Regions from separate parts of the Pseudonocardia ailaonensis genome, predicted to be linked through region 2. Evidence: riboswitches for the same ligand, from Rfam matches in the RefSeq annotation. Region 2 holds a riboswitch; the other holds the start of a gene.
What was found. A riboswitch is a leader RNA that binds a small molecule or an ion and turns the genes downstream of it on or off. The one in region 2 is predicted to bind glycine.

Region 1 (8,521 bases), on a different contig from region 2:
GATCGAGACCCCGGCCGGCCGCGCCGACTACGCCAGGGCCCAGCAGGCCTTCGCCGAGCGCGCCGCCCCCCTCCGCACCCGCCTGCTCGCCCTCTGCGCAGCCCTGTCCGAGCCGGCGGCCGTCCCTTCCTGCGCACCAGCGCGCACCGCCTGACCGGGCCCGCGGCACGTCCCTGTCGGCGACACCGACGCCAGCCACCTCGTGAGTGGCGATAGTCGTCATGGCGACTATCGCCGCTCACGGGATCAGCTGCTGTACGCCTCGATGGGCGGGCAGGAGCAGACGAGGTTGCGGTCGCCGTGGGCCTGGTCGATCCGGCGCACGGGCGGCCACACCTTGCGGTCGTGCACCCCCGGCGTACTGCCCGTCGGGTAGGCCGCGAGGTCGCGGGAGTACGGGTGGTCCCATTTGTCCACCAGGCTGGCGGCGGTGTGCGGCGCCCCGCGCAGCGGGTTGTCCTCCACCGGCCACTCCCCCGCCTGCACCCGCGCGATCTCCGCGCGGATGCCGATCATGGCGTCGACGAAGCGGTCGATCTCGGCGAGGTCCTCGCTCTCGGTCGGCTCGACCATCAGCGTGCCCGCCACCGGGAAGGACATCGTCGGCGCGTGGAGGCCGTAGTCCGCGAGCCGCTTCGCGACGTCGTCGACGGTCACGCCGGACTCCTTGGTGATCCCCCGCAGGTCGAGGATGCACTCGTGGGCCACCGCACCGTCCCGGCCCGCGTAGAGCACCGGGTAGTGCTCGCCGAGGCGCGCGGCGACGTAGTTGGCCGCCGCGACGGCCGTCAGGGTCGCGCGCCGCAGGCCGTCGACACCCATCATGCGGATGTAGGCCCACGAGATCGGCAGCACGCCCGGGCTGCCGAAGGGCGCCGCGGAGACCGCCCCGACCACTCCGCGACCCGGCAGGAACGGCGCCAGGTGCTCGGCGACCGCCACCGGCCCGACACCCGGCCCGCCGCCGCCGTGTGGGATGCAGAAGGTCTTGTGCAGGTTGAGGTGCGAGACGTCGCCGCCGAACGCCCCCGGGCGGGCCAGCCCGACCAGCGCGTTGAGGTTGGCGCCGTCGACGTAGACCTGGCCGCCGGCCTCGTGCACGGCGTCGCAGACCGCCCGCACCTCGGTCTCGTACACGCCGTGGGTGGACGGGTAGGTGATCATCAGCGCGGCCAGCGAGTCCGCGTGCTGGGCGATCTTCGCGCGCAGGTCGTCGAGGTCGACGTTGCCCTCGGCGTCCGTGGCCACCACGACGACCCGCATCCCGGCCATCACCGCGGAGGCGGCGTTGGTTCCGTGGGCGCTCGACGGGATCAGGCAGACGTCGCGCTGGGCGTCGCCGCGGGAGCGGTGGTAGGCCTCGATGGCCAGCAGGCCCGCGAGCTCGCCCTGCGAACCGGCGTTGGGCTGCACCGAGACCGCCGCGTACCCGGTCAGCTCGGCCAGCCAGCGCTCGAGCTGCGCGATCATCTCGCGGGTGCCCTCGGTGTCCCGATCGGGCGCGAAGGGGTGCAGGTCCGCGAACTCCGGCCAGGTGATCGGCTCCATCTCGGCCGCCGCGTTGAGCTTCATCGTGCAGGAGCCCAGCGGGATCATCGTGCGGTCGAGCGCCAGGTCCGCGTCCGCGAGGCGGCGCAGCCAGCGCATCAGCGAGGTCTCGGAGCGGTGGTCGTGGAAGGTCGGGTGGGTGAGGAACTCCGACGTCCGCACCAGGCCGGCCGGCAGGGCGTCCTCGGTGGCCTCGTCGAGCGCCGCGACGTCGGCCTGCACCCCGAACGCGGCGAACAGGGCCTCCAGGTGCGCGACCGTCGTCAGCTCGGAGCAGGCCAGGCCCAGCTCGGTCGCCGAGATCCGGCGGACGGCGATCCCGGCGGCGTGGGCGGCGTCGGCGACCTTCCCGGCATCGGGCACCCGGGCGACCACGGTGTCGAAGAACGCGTCGTGGACGATCTCGACGCCGCCCGCCCGCAGGCCGCCGGCCAGCACGGACGCCATGCGGTGGGTGCGCCGCGCGATCCGGGTCAGGCCCTCGGGCCCGTGGTAGATCGCGTAGCAGGCGGCGACGACGGCGAGCAGCACCTGCGCGGTGCAGATGTTCGACGTGGCCTTCTCCCGGCGGATGTGCTGCTCACGGGTCTGCAGGGCGAGCCGCAGGGCCGGGTTGCCGTCGGCATCCCGGGAGACGCCGACGAGCCGGCCGGGCAGCTGCCGCGAGAACTCCTCCCGCACGGCGAGGTAGCCGGCGTGCGGGCCGCCGAAGCCGAGCGGCACGCCGAAGCGCTGCGTGGTGCCCACGGCCGCGTCCGCCCCGAGCTCGCCGGGCGGGGTGAGCAGCGTGAGACCCAGCAGGTCCGCGGCCACGGCGACGAGTGCGCCCCGTTCGTGCGCCGTCTCGATGAGCGCCGACGGATCCACGATCCGCCCCGACGCACCCGGGTACGACAGCAGGAGCCCGAAGAACTCACCGACAGGCAGCCCGGCGCCGAGGTCCGTGACCACGAGCTCGATGCCCAGCGGCTCGGCGCGCGTGCGCAGCACCTCGATGGTCTGCGGCAGGGTGTCGGCGTCGACGACGAACCGGGGGCTCTTCGCCTTCCCGGCGCGGCGAAGCATCGTCATCGCCTCGGCGGCCGCGGTGGCCTCGTCGAGCAGCGAGGCGCCCGCAACGGGCAGGCCGGTGAGGTCCGCGACCGTGGTCTGGAAGGCGAGCAGCGCCTCGAGCCGGCCCTGGCTGATCTCCGGCTGGTAGGGCGTGTAGGCCGTGTACCAGGCCGGGTTCTCCAGCACGTTGCGCAGGATCACCGGCGGCGTGACGGTGCCCGAGTAGCCCAGCCCGATCATCGGGACGGTCACGGTGTTGCGTGCGGCGAGCAGGCGCAGCTCGGCGAGCATCTCGGTCTCCGAGGCCGCGGCCGGGATCGACGTCGTCACGGTCCCGGAGTCGCGGATGCTGGGCGGCAGGGCGCGGTCCGCCAGCTGCTCCAGTGACGACAGCCCGATCGTCTCCAGCATCCGGTCCAGCTCCGCCGGGCGCGGCCCGATGTGCCGGTCGGCGAACGGGACACCGGCCTCGAGCTCGGCGAGGGACGGTCGGGGCTGGCTCACGGGACCTCCGGGGGCGCGACGGGCAGGGGCGTGCTGCCCTCCCCCTCTGTCCCTGCCCGAGTACCCGGGCGCCTGAGAGATTCACCCCGGTGATCAGGGCTTTCCCCGTCGGCGGACGCTCGCGCGTCGCTTTCCAGAGGCGTCTCGCCCACGCGGTCTCGGGTGCCTGAGAGGTTCCGGGGAGGAGTTGCTCCTTCGGCGCCCGGCCTGACCTCGGCCGGGTCTCTCCCGCGTGGGATCGGCGACTACCCGGACAGCGTAGCGCCGAGGGCCGTAGTTCCACCGAGGACCGCGCGGGGGATCACGGTCACACTTCCGCCATGAGCAGCAGCGACCGCGCCACCGAGTCCCCCACCACGGCCGCCTTCCACCTCCAGGCGGTCCTGTCGTTCGGCATCGCGCTGGCCGCGGTCGTCGTCGGCGTGATCTACATGCCCGCCGACCCCTGGGTCCGCGCCTTCCTCGCGGTCAGCGTCCTCTACGTCACGACGAGCGCCTTCACCCTCGCCAAGACCGTCCGCGACAAGCAGGAACGCACCACGGTCCTGAGCCGCGTGGACCAGGCGAGGCTGGAGAAGCTCCTGGCCGAACACGACCCCTTCCGCCCCGCCGCCTGACCCCACCCCAGCCGCGACGGCGGGCGCCGAGATGAACCTCAGGGCGATTCCGACCATGATCGAATCGCCCTCAGGTTCATCTCGGCGGTGGGTTTTCCGGAAACGCCACGGGATCGCAGCTCTCTGCCCCATGCTCGGCGGGTGATGATCACCACCGCGGTGCCGGGCTGGCCGGCCGTGTTCCGGGGCTCGTGGGCGGTCCGCGCCGGGATGGTCTCGGCCGCCCAGGTGAACGGGTCGCGGTTCGTGCGCGTCTTCCCGGACGTCTACGTGCCCGCGGGCAGCGTCCTCGATCTGGGGCTTCGCTCCCGCGCCGCCTTCCTGCTGATGCAGACGCGCGGGGTGCTCTCGGGCTACGCCGCCGCCGAGCTGCACGGGGCCGGCTGCGCCCCGACCGCGGACGTGCTGCCCGACATCACCGTGCCGGGCGGCGGCTTCCGGGCGTGCGCCGGGCTGTGGCTGCACCGCGAGAGGCTCTTCCCGGACGAGATCACCGAGGTCGACGGCATGACGGTCACGACTCCGGTCCGGACTGCCTTCGACCTGGCCCGTTGGGCGCGGGACCGGCGGGAGGCGGTGGCCGCCGTCGACCGGCTGGCGAACGAGTGCCGGTTCCGGCCTGCCGCGATCCTGCACCTCGACGATCTCCACCCCGCGATGCGCGGCTGCGCCCGGCTGGAGGAGGTGGTGGACCTCGCCGACTATCGCTCCGGCTCCCGACCGGAGTCGCTGATCCGCCAGCTCCTCGTCGACTCCGGCCTGCCGCGACCAGAGGTGCAGTGGGTGGTGCAGGATCCGGGCGCGAGGGAGGCCGTGTGGCTCGACCTGGCGTATCCCGGAGCGCTCGTCGGCATCGAGTACGAGGGCGCTCCTCACGTCGAGCCGGAGCAGGTCCTCCGCGACATCGCCCGCACGACGATGTTGACCGACCGCGGGTGGCGCATGCTCCGCTTCACCCGCGACGACCTGTTCCGCAGGCCGGAGTACGTGATCGCCACCGTAGGCCGAGCCCTCCGGTCGAGATGAACGTCAGGGCGATTCCGACCATGATCGAATCGCCCTGAGGTTCATCTCGGCGGGCGAGACCGCGCTGTGCAGACCGCGCTGTGCAGACCGCGCTGTGCAGACCGCGCTGTGCAGACCGCGCTGTGCAGACCGCGCTGTGTAGACCGCGCTGTGTAGACCGCGCTGTGTAGACCGCGCTGTGTAGACCGCGCTGTGTAGACCGCGCTGTGTAGACCGCGCTGTGTAGACCGCGCTGTGTAGACCGCGCTGTGTAGACCGCGCTGACGGCGCCGCGCCGGCGAACCGGCGCTGACGGTGTAGGGGTCAGGAGATGGCGCGGCGGGCGCGGCGCTTGGAGAGCTCGTCCTCCGGGGACTCGTCGACCGTGCCTCCGTCGGCGCGCTCGACCGGGAAGTCCTTGATGCTCCCGCTGATCTCGCGCATCGCGCCCGAGACCGCGATGCCGAAGACGCCCTGGCCGCCCTGGAGCAGGTCCACGACCTCCTCCGGGCTGGTGCACTCGTAGACGGTCGTGCCGTCGGAGAACAGCGTGATCTGGGCGAGGTCGCGGATGCCGCGGCGGCGCAGGTGCTCCACGGCCACCCGGATGTTCTGCAGGGAGACCCCGGCGTCGAGCAGTCGCTTGACCACCTTCAGGACGAGGACGTCCTTGAAGGAGTAGAGCCGCTGCGAGCCGGAGCCGGCGGCACTGCGGATCGACGGCACGACCAGGCCGGTGCGGGCCCAGTAGTCGAGCTGGCGGTAGGTGATGCCCACGACCTGGCACGCGGTGGGTCCCCGGAAGCCGACGAGCTGGTCCGGCAGACCGTCGAGACCTTCTCCGACCAGCGGGTCCGGGAAGAGCTCGCCCTGCTCGGGCCCGTCGGACACGTCGTCCACGGAACTCCCTCCCGCCGGCCGGGGTGGAACCCCGACGACCCTCTCACGCACTGACAGACCAGACGGTAAGCGGACGTGCGCCGACGGTCAACGCGCCACGCCGCCGCACGCCCGGCCCGGCCGGGCGTGTCGGCGAACGACCGTATCCACGGCCCGGATTCTCAGCCCGGCTGGGCGCCCCGGAAGTCCTCCGGCGAGACGGAGTCGAGGAACTCGCGGAACTTCTCGACCTCGTCCTCCTGCTCGTCCGGGATGACCAGCCCCGCCTCGGCGAGCACACTCTCGTCCGCGTGGATCGGCACGCCGATCCGCAGCGCGAGCGCCACCGAGTCGCTGGGCCGGGCGGACACCGTCACCCCGCCGTCGAAGACCAGCTCGGCGTAGAAGGTGCCCTCCTGCAGGTCCGTGATCCGCACCTGCTCCAGCCGCCGCCCGAGTGCGCCGATCACGTCCTTCAGCAGGTCGTGCGTCAACGGGCGGGCGGGCTTGACCCCCTGCTGCTCGAGGGCGATCGCGGTGGCCTCGACCGACCCGATCCAGATCGGCAGGTAGCGGTCGCCCTGCGTCTCCCGCAACAGGAGGATGGGCTGGTTGGCGGGCAGTTCGACCCTGACTCCCACGACGCGCATCTCGCTCATGCGCCCGCCTCCTCATCCTGGGGTCCGACTACCTCGACGCTACACGCGCGCCCCGACGTTCGCGCGCCTCCGGACGGGCGTCGGGCCGGTGTGTCCCGCCCCGGGCCGCCCGGTTCCGGGCTCAGCCCCCTGCGGTCTCGACCGGGCCCGTGAGGAAGACCAGCCGGAACTTGCCGATCTGCACCTCGTCGCCGTTGGCGAGCACCGCGGTGTCCACCGGCTCCCGGTTCACGTAGGTGCCGTTGAGGCTGCCCACGTCGACCACGACGAACTCGCCGGAGTCCCGGCGGAACTCGGCGTGCCGCCGGGAGACGGTGACGTCGTCCAGGAAGATGTCGCTGTCCGGGTGCCGGCCCGCGCTCGTGGTCGGCCGGTCGAGCAGGAACCGCGAGCCGGCGTTGGGGCCGCGGCGCACGACCAGCAGCGCCGAGCCGGGCGGCAGCCCGTCGACCCCCGAGACCGGCTGTTCCTGCGCGGGCGGCTCGACGTCCGCCAGGAAGTCCGCGCGGAAGACCGACGTGGTCTCCGGGGAACGCTCCGGCGGCACGCCGGGCCCGTCGTTGGTGGTCACCTCGGGGTCTCCTCCTGCGGTGGTGCTGGCCTGATCTCGTGCCCGGTCCGATGCCCCGGGCGATGCGGCGAACCTATCGTGCCGACGGCCCGCGCGTGTGGTGCGGGGAGTGCTCAGGAGCCGTCGACGAGCTGCTGGTAGGAGGCCGCGTCGAGCAGCGCCTCCACGGCCTCCGCCGCGCCCTCGCCGAGCTCCAGCTCGACCATCCACCCGTCCGTGTAGGGGGCGGAGTTCACCAGCTCGGGGGTGGCGTCGAGCGCCTCGTTGACGGCGACGACGGTGCCCGCGAGGGGCGCGTAGATGTCCGACACCGACTTCGTGGACTCGACCTCACCCACCGCGTCGCCCGCGGTGAACTCGGCGCCGACGGCCGGCAGCTGGACGAACACGACGTCCCCGAGCTGGCTCTGCGCGTGGTCGGTGACCCCGACGCGCACCCGGCCGCCCTCGAGTGAGCGCACCCACTCGTGGGCCTCGGTGTACTTCAGGTCACCCGGGGTAATGGTCTGCTCGGCGCTCACCGGGGCAGCCTAGCGGGAGGTCCGGGGGTCTTCCTCCGGCAGGGCGGCTGCCCGCCCGGCCCGCATCGCCAGCACGAACTGGGCCAGGTAGAGCAGCCCGGACCAGAGGTAGAGCGCCACCCCCCAGGCCGCGAACGCGTACCCGAACGGCCGGGCGAGATCGCCCCAGAACCCGGTCGAGGTACCGAGCAGCAGCAGCGGGAAGGCGTAGAGCAGCAGGAACGTGGCGGCCTTGCCGAGGTAGGTCACCGGGAAGGGGCCGTAGCCGAAGCGCCGCAGGACCGTGACGCACACGCCGAGCACCAGGTCCCGCGCCACGAGCACGATCACGACCCACCACGGCACGACCTCGCGGACACCCAGCGCGACCAGGGCGGCGAGGATGTAGAGCCGGTCGACGGCGGGATCGAGCAGCGCCCCGAGCCGGGAGTACTGGTCCAGCAGCCGGGCGAGCTTGCCGTCCGCCCAGTCCGTGATCCCGCCGACGGCGAGCACGAGGATGGCCCAGCCGTCCGCCCGCGGCCCGAGCAGCAGCCAGAGGAACAGCGGCACGCCCGCCAGCCGCAGCAGGCTGAGCAGGTTGGGAACGGTCAGTATCCGCTGTTCCCGGGCCGCCTCCGACACATCTCCTGGCACGACGGGAGAGTACCGGTGGTGATCGCGGGGCCCGGAGGGCGACGATGGGGCGATGGACGCGAGCACCCTCAAGGACATCCAGACCCCGCTGAAACAGCAGTACCGGGACGATCCGGGCTCCGCGCTCGTCACCCTCCACGCGGACGGCGAGCTCGACGGCAGCGGCGTCGCCTGCCGGGTCCGCACCGCGACCGCACTGGCCGAGGCCGGCCTGCACCCCGCGACCGGTGGCGACGGCACCCAGCTCTGCTCCGGCGACATGCTGCTGGAGGCCCTGGTCGCCTGCGCGGGGGTCACCCTGCGGGCGGTGGCGACGTCGATGGGGCTCGACGTGTCCGGCACCGTGCGGGCCGAGGGCGATCTCGACTTCCGGGGCACCCTCGGCGTCGACAAGGAGGCCCCGGTCGGGTTCCGGGAGATCCGGCTGTCCTTCGCGCTCGACACCTCCGCCACCGAGGACCAGGTCGCGAGCCTCATCAAGCTCACCGAGCGGTACTGCGTGGTCCTCCAGACCATCAAGGGAAACCC
Region 2 (8,521 bases):
CCTAGCCCGCCCGGAGCCCGGAGTAGAGGGGGCGACGCGCGGTCAGCGCCCCGACCCGCCCGCGCAGGGCGGCGCCCCGGGCCGGGTCGAAACCGGGCAGCAGCGCCTCCGCGATGACGTCGGCGACCTCGCGGAAGTCCTCGGCGTCGAAGCCCCGGGTCGCCAGGGCGGGCGTGCCGATGCGCAGCCCCGAGGTGACCATCGGCGGCCGTGGGTCGAAGGGCACCGCGTTGCGGTTCACGGTGATCCCCACCCCGTGGAGCCGGTCCTCGGCGTCCTGACCGGTCAGCTCCGCGCCGACGAGGTCCACGAGGACGAGATGGACGTCGGTGCCCCCGGTCAGCAGCCGGATCCCGGCGGCCGCGCAGTCCGCGCGGTCCAGCCGCTCGGCCAGGATGCGGGCGCCCTCGAGGGTGCGGCGCTGGCGCTCGGCGAACTCCGGCGACGCCGCGATCCGCAGGGCCACCGCCTTCGCCGCGACGACGTGCTCGAGCGGCCCGCCCTGCTGGCCGGGGAAGACCGCCGAGTTCAGCTTCCTGGCGTACTCCTGCTTCGCCAGGATCAGCCCGCCGCGGGGGCCGCCGAGCGTCTTGTGCGTGGTCGTCGTGACCACGTCGGCGTGCTCGACGGGGTTCGGGTGCAACCCGGCGGCCACCAGACCCGCGAAGTGGGCCATGTCGACGAGCAGCACGGCGCCGACGTCGTCGGCGATCCGCCGGAAGGCGGGGAGGTCGAGGCGGCGCGGATAGGCGGACCAGCCGGCGATGATCAGCGCCGGGCGGTCCGCCGCCGCCACCTTCGCCACCTCGTCCATGTCGATCAGCCCGGTCGTCCGGTCGACGTGGTAGGAGGAGACCGCGTAGAGCCGCCCCGAGAAGTTGACCTTCATCCCGTGCGTGAGATGTCCGCCGTGGGCGAGGTCGAGCCCGAGGATGCGATCACCCGGGCTGAGCAGCGCGGCCATGACGGCGGCGTTGGCCTGGGCACCGGAGTGCGGTTGGACGTTGGCGTACTCGGCGCCGAAGAGCTCCTTGGCCCGGTCGATCGCGAGCTGCTCGATCACGTCCACGTGCTCGCAGCCGCCGTAGTAGCGGCGCCCGGGGTAGCCCTCGGCGTACTTGTTCGTCAGCACCGAGCCCTGCGCCTCGAGCACCGCGACCGGGGCGAAGTTCTCCGACGCGATCATCTCGAGGGTCTCGCGCTGGCGGTCGAGCTCGGCGGCGACGGCGTGGGCGACCTCGGGATCGGCCTCGGCGAGCGGGGCCCGCAGCTGGGGGATCACCTCATCCTCCCTCGGTGAGCAGGCGGTAGGCCTCGGCGTCGAGCAACCCGTCGGCGTCGGTGTCGGGGGCGACCCGGAACAGCCAGCCCTCGCCGTACGGGTCCGCCCCCACGGCCTCCGGGGCGTCGCCGAGCGCGGTGTTGACCTCGGTGACGGTGCCGGAGACGGGGGCGAACAGGTCGCTCACGGACTTGGTGGATTCGAGCTCGCCGCAGGCGTTGCCGGCGGTGACCGCCTCGCCGACCGGGGGGAGCTCGACGAACACGATGTCGCCGAGCGCCTCGGCGGCGAACGCGGTGATGCCGATGGTGAGGACGTCACCGTCGGTACGGATCCACTCGTGCTGCTCGGTGTAGCGCAGCTCGTCGGGGGTCTGCATGTCGGGTCCTCTCAGGAACGTCGGTAGAAGGGCAGGGAGACGACGTCGACGGGCTCGGGCCGGCCGCGCACGTCGACGGTCAGACAGGTGCCGGGCTCGTCGAGCCCGCGTTCGACGAAGGCCATCGCCACCGGGTGCCCGAGGGTGGGCGACAGCGCTCCGCTGGTGATCCGCCCGACCGGCCGGCCTTCCCGCAGCACGGGGCAGCCGCCGCGGGCCGCCCGCCGCCCGCTCCCGCGCAGACCGACCAGCACCTCGCCGCCCGGGTCGTCGCGGCGCTGCAGCAGGGCCGGGCGCCCGACGAAGTCGGCCGCCTTGTCGAACCTGACGACGCGCCCGAGCCCGGCCTCGAACGGCGTCCGGTCCGGCCCGAGCTCGTTGCCGTAGAGCGGCATCCCCGCCTCCAGGCGGAGGGTGTCCCGGCAGGCCAGGCCGGCGGGGACCAGCTGGTGGACGGCGCCGACCTCGCTCAGGTGCTGCCAGGTCGCGGTGGCACGGCCGGCCGGGAGGTAGATCTCGAACCCGTCCTCACCGGTGTAGCCGGTGCGGGCGAGCAGGATGTCGTCCTCGCCGATCCGGGCGGGCATGCTCGCGTAGTAGCGCAGGCCGTCGACGGACGTCCCGGTCGCGGACTCGACGATCGCCGCGGACGCCGGCCCCTGGACCGCGATCAATGCGGTGTCCCGCGAGCGATCGAGGACGTCCGCCTCGAGCCCGGCCGCCCTGGCACCGAGCTCCTCGGCCACCCGGACCCGGTTCGACGCGTTCGCCACGACCATGAACGAGGTCTCGGTCAGCCGGTAGACGACCAGGTCGTCGAGCACTCCGCCGTCCGGGGCGCAGAGCATCGTGTAGCGGGCCCGGCCGGGTGCCAGCGCCGAGAGGTTCCCGACCAGCGCCCGGTCGAGGGCGGTCGCCGCCTCCGGCCCCTCGACGTGGATCTCGCCCATGTGGCTCAGGTCGAACAGGCCCGCGGCGTCCCGGACGGCCGCGTGCTCGGCGAGCTCGCTGCCGTAGCGGATGGGCATCGACCAGCCGGCGAAGTCGGTGAAGGCCGCACCGAGTGCGACGTGGGTGTCGTGCAGTGGCGAGCGGACGGCGGTGCCGGTGCTCATTGGGTCTCCTCCGGGGTGGGCATGGCGGGGCACGAGCAGACGAGGTTGCGGTCCCCGTGGACACCGTCGACCCGCCGCACCGGCGGCCAGTACTTGTCGCCGGGGGCGACCCCGTCCGGGAACACCGCGGTCCGCCGGTCGTAGGGCAGCGTCCAGTCGCCGGCCAGCAGGTCGGCGGTGTGCGGGGCGTTGCGCAGCGGGCTGTCCCCCACCGACGACCGCCCGTCCTCGATCAGCCCGATCTCCCGCCGGATCGCGATCAGGGCCGCGCAGAACCGGTCGATCTCGGCGAGGTCCTCGCTCTCCGTCGGCTCGATCATCAGGGTGCCGGCGACCGGGAACGACATCGTCGGGGCGTGGAACCCGTAGTCGATGAGGCGCTTCGCCACGTCCTCGGCGGTCACACCGGTGGCCTTGGTCAGCCCGCGCAGGTCGATGATGCACTCGTGGGCGACCAGGCCCGACCGTCCGGTGTAGAGCACCGGATAGTGCTCGTGGAGCCGCCGGGCGAGGTAGTTGGCGGAGAGCACCGCGGCCCCGGTCGCCGCGGTGAGCCCGTCGGCGCCCATCATCCGCACGTAGGCCCAGGAGATCGGCAGGATCGAGGCCGACCCGAACGGCGCGGCCGCGACCGGACCGATGCCGCTCTCGGGTCCGGCGTCGCCGTCGAGCGGGTGGTTGGGCAGGAACGGCGCGAGGTGGGCCCTGGCCGCGACCGGACCGACCCCCGGCCCGCCGCCGCCGTGCGGGATGCAGAAGGTCTTGTGCAGGTTCAGGTGGGAGACGTCGCCGCCGAACTCGCCGGGCCGGGCGAGCCCGACCAGCGCGTTCAGGTTGGCGCCGTCGACGTAGACCTGGCCACCTGCGCTGTGGACGAGCTCCGCGATCCGCTCGATGCCCTCCTCGTACACCCCGTGGGTGGACGGGTAGGTGACCATGATCGCGGCCAGCCGGTCCGCGTGCTCGGCCACCGTGGCCGCGAGGTCGTCGAGATCGACGTCGCCGTCCGGCCGGCAGCGGACGACGACCACCCGCATCCCGGCCAGCACCGCCGACGCCGCGTTCGTGCCGTGCGCCGACGACGGGATCAGGCAGACGTCCCGGCCAGCGTCACCGCGGGAGCGGTGGTAGGCACGGATGGCCAACAGCCCCGCGAGCTCGCCCTGGCTCCCGGCGTTGGGCTGCAGCGACACCGCGTCGTACCCGGTGATCTCGGCCAGCCAGGCGCAGAGGTCGTCGGTCAGCCGCCGGTAGCCGGCCGCGTCCGCGGCCGGGGCGAACGGGTGCAGCCGGGCGAACTCCGGCCAGCTGATCGGTTCCATCTCGGTGGCGGCGTTGAGCTTCATCGTGCACGACCCCAGCGGGATCATGCCCCGGTCCAGGGCGAGGTCCCGGTCGGAGAGCCGGCGAAGGTACCGCAGCATCGCGGTCTCCGAGCGGTACCGGTGGAAGACCTCGTGGGTCAGGTAGCCGGTCTGGCGGAGCAGCGACGACGGCAGACCGACGTCCCCGACCGGAGCGCCCTCGCCGACGGGCAGGTCCGGCGCGCCCTCGCCCATGACCGCGATCACGGTGACCACCAGCGAGGTGGTGGTCGTCTCGTCGCAGGCGACGCGGACGTGGTCGGCGTCGACGCGGCCGAGGTTGACCCCCGCCCGCCGGGCCGCGGCCACGACCCGGTCGGCCCGGCCGGGCACCCGGGCCAGCACGGTGTCGAAGAAGCGATCGTGCACGACCTCGGTCCCGGCGCCGCGCAACGCGGCCGCGAGCGTGACAGCGTGGTCGTGCACCTGCTCCGCGATCGCGCGCAGGCCCCCCGGCCCGTGGTACACGGCGTAGGAGGCGGCGAGCACCGCCGGCAGGACCTGCGCCGTACAGATGTTGGAGGTGGCCCGGTCCCGGCGGATGTGCTGCTCGCGGGTCTGCAGGGCCAGTCGGTACGCCGGCGCGCCGGACGCGTCGCGGGAGACACCGACGAGCCGGCCGGGCAGCGAGCGCTCCAGACCCGCGCGGACGGCGAGATAGCCGGCGTGCGGGCCGCCGTAGCCGAGCGGGACGCCGAAACGCTGCGTCGTCCCGCAGGCGATGTCCGCGCCCAGGTCCCCGGGCGAGCGGACGAGCGTCAGCGCCAGCAGGTCCGCGGCGATCGCGTAGCCGGCGTCCTGGGCGTGGGCGTACTCGCCGAGCTGCCGGTAGAACGACTCGTCGCGGAGCACCCCCGACGCCCCGGGGTACTGCACGACCACGCCGAAGACGTCGTCGGGCAGGTCGCCGGCCAGATCCCGGACGTCCACCTCGATCCCCACGGCCTCGGCCCGCATCCGCACGAGGGCCACCGTCTGGGGGAGGCACTCGGCATCCAGCAGTACCCGGTTCGAGCGGGACCGCGCCGTTCGCCGCATCAGCAGGACCGCCTCGGCGACGGCCGTCGACTCGTCGAGCATCGAGGCGTTCGCGGTGTCGAGCCCCGCCAGGTCGGCCACCGCCGTCTGGAAGTTCAGCAGCATCTCCAACCGGCCCTGCGAGATCTCCGGCTGGTAGGGGGTGTACGCGGTGTACCAGGCCGGGTTCTCCAGCACGGTGCGCCGGATCACCGCCGGGGTCACAGTGTCGTGGAAGCCGAGCCCGATCATCGACGGGAGCACGGTGTTGGCCGCGGCCGTCTCGCGGAGCTCCCGGACGGCCTCGGTCTCGGACACCGCGGCCGGCAGGGCCAGCGGCTTGACCGAGCGGATCCCCGCGGGGACCGCGGCGTCGAGGAGCTCGTCGAGGGTGTCGTAGCCGCACTCGGCGAGCATCGTGCGGTGGTCGGCCTCGGACGGACCGATGTGGCGGCGCGCGAAAGAAGTCAAGAGGGCTCCCGATGGGACGCACCCGGCGGACGCCGGTGCGGGGAGCCCCCTCTGTCGTTGGCCTGAGAGATTCACCGGCCGTGCGCAGCACGGACCGGCTTTCACCGTGGGCGAGGCGCGTCCGGCGCCTGCTTTCCAGAGTGGCCTGTCCCGAGCGGTGTGGGTGCCTGAGAGATTGGCGGGGCGCTTGCTCCTCCGGCGCCGGTCGCGACACTGCACGACCGTCTCTTCCGCCCGGGCGTGAACGGCCCGGTCTGAAGTTGTACGGCGGACCCTACGGCGTGACCGACGTCTCGTCCAGCGCAGGGACGGTGGCTCCTAGGCCGGGAGCGTGAGCACCCGGTACCCGGTGTCGGTGATCGCGATCGTGTGCTCCCAGTGCACGGCGCGGCCGCCGTGGGCGGTCACGACCGTCCAGCCGTCCTCGAGCTCCCGGGTCTCCGGGTCGCCCGCGGTGAGCATCGGCTCGATCGCCAGGGCCATGCCGGGCACGAGCCTCGGGCCCTTGCCCGGCTCGCCGTGGTTGGGCAGGAACGGGTCCATGTGCATGGACGTGCCGATGCCGTGCCCGCCGTACTCGGCGACGATCCCGTAGTCCGCCCGGTCCGCGATCGCCGCCGCCTCGCAGGCCTTCTGGATCGCGTGGGAGATGTCCGTCAGCCGGGCTCCGGGCGCGGCCGCCTCGATCCCCGCCCACATCGCCTTCTCGCAGGCGGCGGAGAGCGCGAGGTCCCCGTCCGACACCTCGCCGATCGCGAGTGTGACGGCCGAGTCGCCGTGCCAGCCCTCGAGGATGGCGCCGCAGTCGACGGAGATCAGGTCCCCGTCGGCGAGGACCTGCCCCGCCGACGGGATCCCGTGCACGATCTGGTCGTTCACCGACGCGCAGATGCTCGCCGGGAAGCCGTGGTAGCCCTTGAAGGAGGGGACGGCGCCGGCGTCGCGGATCGTCTGCTCGGCCAGCGCGTCCAGCTCGGCCGTGGAGACGCCGGGCTTGGCGAGCTCGCGCACCGCCGCGAGCGTGGCGGCGACGAGTGCGCCCGCCGCCCGCATGGCCTCGAACTCGGCCGGTGACTTGAGCTCGATGTCGCGCCCCCGCATCCGTGCCAGCGCACCCAGGAGGCCGCCCTTCCTGCCGGTCACGCGGGCCTCCTGTCGTGTGGCTGTCTCGCTACTTCGACGCCTCGAGTGCCGCGAGCACCCGATCGGTGATCTCGGCGACCTCGCCGACCGCATCCACGGTCACGAGCCGGTCCGCGTAGTAGCCCAGCAGCGGTGCCGTCTCGTCGCGGTAGACCTGCTGCCGGTTGCGGATCACGGACTCGTTGTCGTCCGACCGCCCGCGGCCCAGGAGCCGCGCGACGACGACCTCGTCGTCGACCCGGAACTCCACGATGGCGTCGAGTTCGACACCGTACCCGGCCAGGATCTCCGAGAGGGAGTCGGCCTGGGGCACCGTGCGCGGGAAGCCGTCGAGGATGAAGCCCTTCACCGCGTCCGGCTCCGCGAGCCGGTCCTTGACCATGCCGACGGTGACCGAGTCCGGCACGAGGTCGCCCGCGTCCATGTACTTCTTGGCCTCGACGCCCAGCGGCGTCTCGTCCCTGAGGTTGGCCCGGAAGAGGTCGCCGGTGGAGATGTGGGGAATGTCGAGCTGCTCGGCAAGACGCTCGGCCTGGGTGCCCTTGCCCGCACCGGGCGGGCCGACGAGAACGAGTCGCACTGGGACCTCGACCTCCTCTTTCTCTGCTGCCGTCACCGATGACCGCGGCGACGAGGGATGGGAGCCGGGGAGTCACGCCCGGGCAGCTCGATGGTGCATGTTCGACAGCCCGTAAAACAAGGCCACCTCATCGCACTCTAACGCAGGAAACCCTCGTAGTTCCGCTGCATGAGCTGGCTCTCGATCTGCTTCACGGTGTCCAGACCGACCCCGACCATGATCAGCACCGCGGTGCCGCCGAAGGGGAAGTTCTGGTTCTGCCCGGAGCCGGTGATGCCCAGGAAGAAGTTGGGCAGGACGGCGATGATGCCCAGGTAGAGCGACCCGGGGAGGGTGATCCGCGAGAGCACGAACTGGAGGTACTCGGCGGTCGGCCTGCCCGGTCTGATGCCCGGGATGAAGCCGCCGAACTTCTTCATCTCGTCCGCCCGCTCGTCCGGGTTGAACGTGATGCCCACGTAGAAGTAGGTGAAGAAAATGATCAGCGCAACGTAGAGGAGGATGTGCAGCCAGTTGGACTGGTCGACCAGGTAGGTCTGCACGAACGCCTGGAAGCCGCTGCCCGTGTTGCCGAGCAGCCGGGCCGCGAGGTCCGGCAGGTACAGCAGCGAGCTGCCGAAGATCACCGGGATGACGCCGGCCTGGTTCACCTTGAGCGGCAGGTACGTCGACGTGCCGCCGTACATCCGCCGGCCGACCATCCGCTTGGCGTACTGCACCGGGATCCGGCGCTGGCCCTGCTCGACGAACACGACGCTGACGATGATCGCCAGACCGAACACGCAGACACCGGTGAAGACCAGCCCGCCCGCGTTGTCCAGGATCTGCTTGCCCTCGGCCGGGATGCGGTGCGCGATGGAGGCGAAGATCAGCAACGACATGCCGTTGCCGATGCCCTTCTCCGTGACCTGCTCACCCAGCCACATCACGACGCAGGTGCCCGCCGTCATGACGATGACGATGACGGCCAGGGAGAACACCGTGCCGTCCGGGATGATGGGCCGGTCGCAGTCCTGGAGCAGCTGCCCGCTGTTGGCCAGGGACACGATCCCCGTGGCCTGCAGCACCGCCAGCGCCACCGTGAGGTAGCGGGTGTACTGCGTGAGCTTGTTCTGCCCGGACTGGCCCTCCTTCTTCAGCGCCTCGAACCGCGGGATGACCACGGTGAGC

Region 1: another riboswitch for glycine. It lies ahead of gcvP (aminomethyl-transferring glycine dehydrogenase); the one in region 2 lies ahead of gcvP (aminomethyl-transferring glycine dehydrogenase).

Annotation. Positions count from the first base shown of each region.
Region 1 covers NZ_BAAAQK010000003.1:263,089-271,609, forward strand. Annotated here, with positions in the region: gene ABD324_RS04055 (3-methyladenine DNA glycosylase) at 1-154, shown strand, start outside; gene gcvP (aminomethyl-transferring glycine dehydrogenase) at 247-3,105, opposite strand; glycine riboswitch at 3,249-3,346, opposite strand; gene ABD324_RS04065 (YiaA/YiaB family inner membrane protein) at 3,426-3,722, shown strand; gene ABD324_RS04070 (DUF559 domain-containing protein) at 3,867-4,748, shown strand; gene ABD324_RS04075 (MerR family transcriptional regulator) at 5,052-5,627, opposite strand; gene ABD324_RS04080 (bifunctional nuclease family protein) at 5,789-6,265, opposite strand; gene garA (glycogen accumulation regulator GarA) at 6,387-6,836, opposite strand; gene gcvH (glycine cleavage system protein GcvH) at 6,950-7,357, opposite strand; gene clsA (cardiolipin synthase ClsA) at 7,367-7,993, opposite strand; gene ABD324_RS04100 (OsmC family protein) at 8,046-8,521, shown strand, end outside.
Region 2 covers NZ_BAAAQK010000028.1:469,280-477,800, forward strand. Annotated here, with positions in the region: gene ABD324_RS34630 (serine hydroxymethyltransferase) at 2-1,279, opposite strand; gene gcvH (glycine cleavage system protein GcvH) at 1,284-1,661, opposite strand; gene gcvT (glycine cleavage system aminomethyltransferase GcvT) at 1,673-2,776, opposite strand; gene gcvP (aminomethyl-transferring glycine dehydrogenase) at 2,773-5,574, opposite strand; glycine riboswitch at 5,674-5,772, opposite strand; glycine riboswitch at 5,774-5,871, opposite strand; gene map (type I methionyl aminopeptidase) at 5,947-6,729, opposite strand; gene ABD324_RS34655 (adenylate kinase) at 6,800-7,351, opposite strand; gene secY (preprotein translocase subunit SecY) at 7,489-8,521, opposite strand, start outside.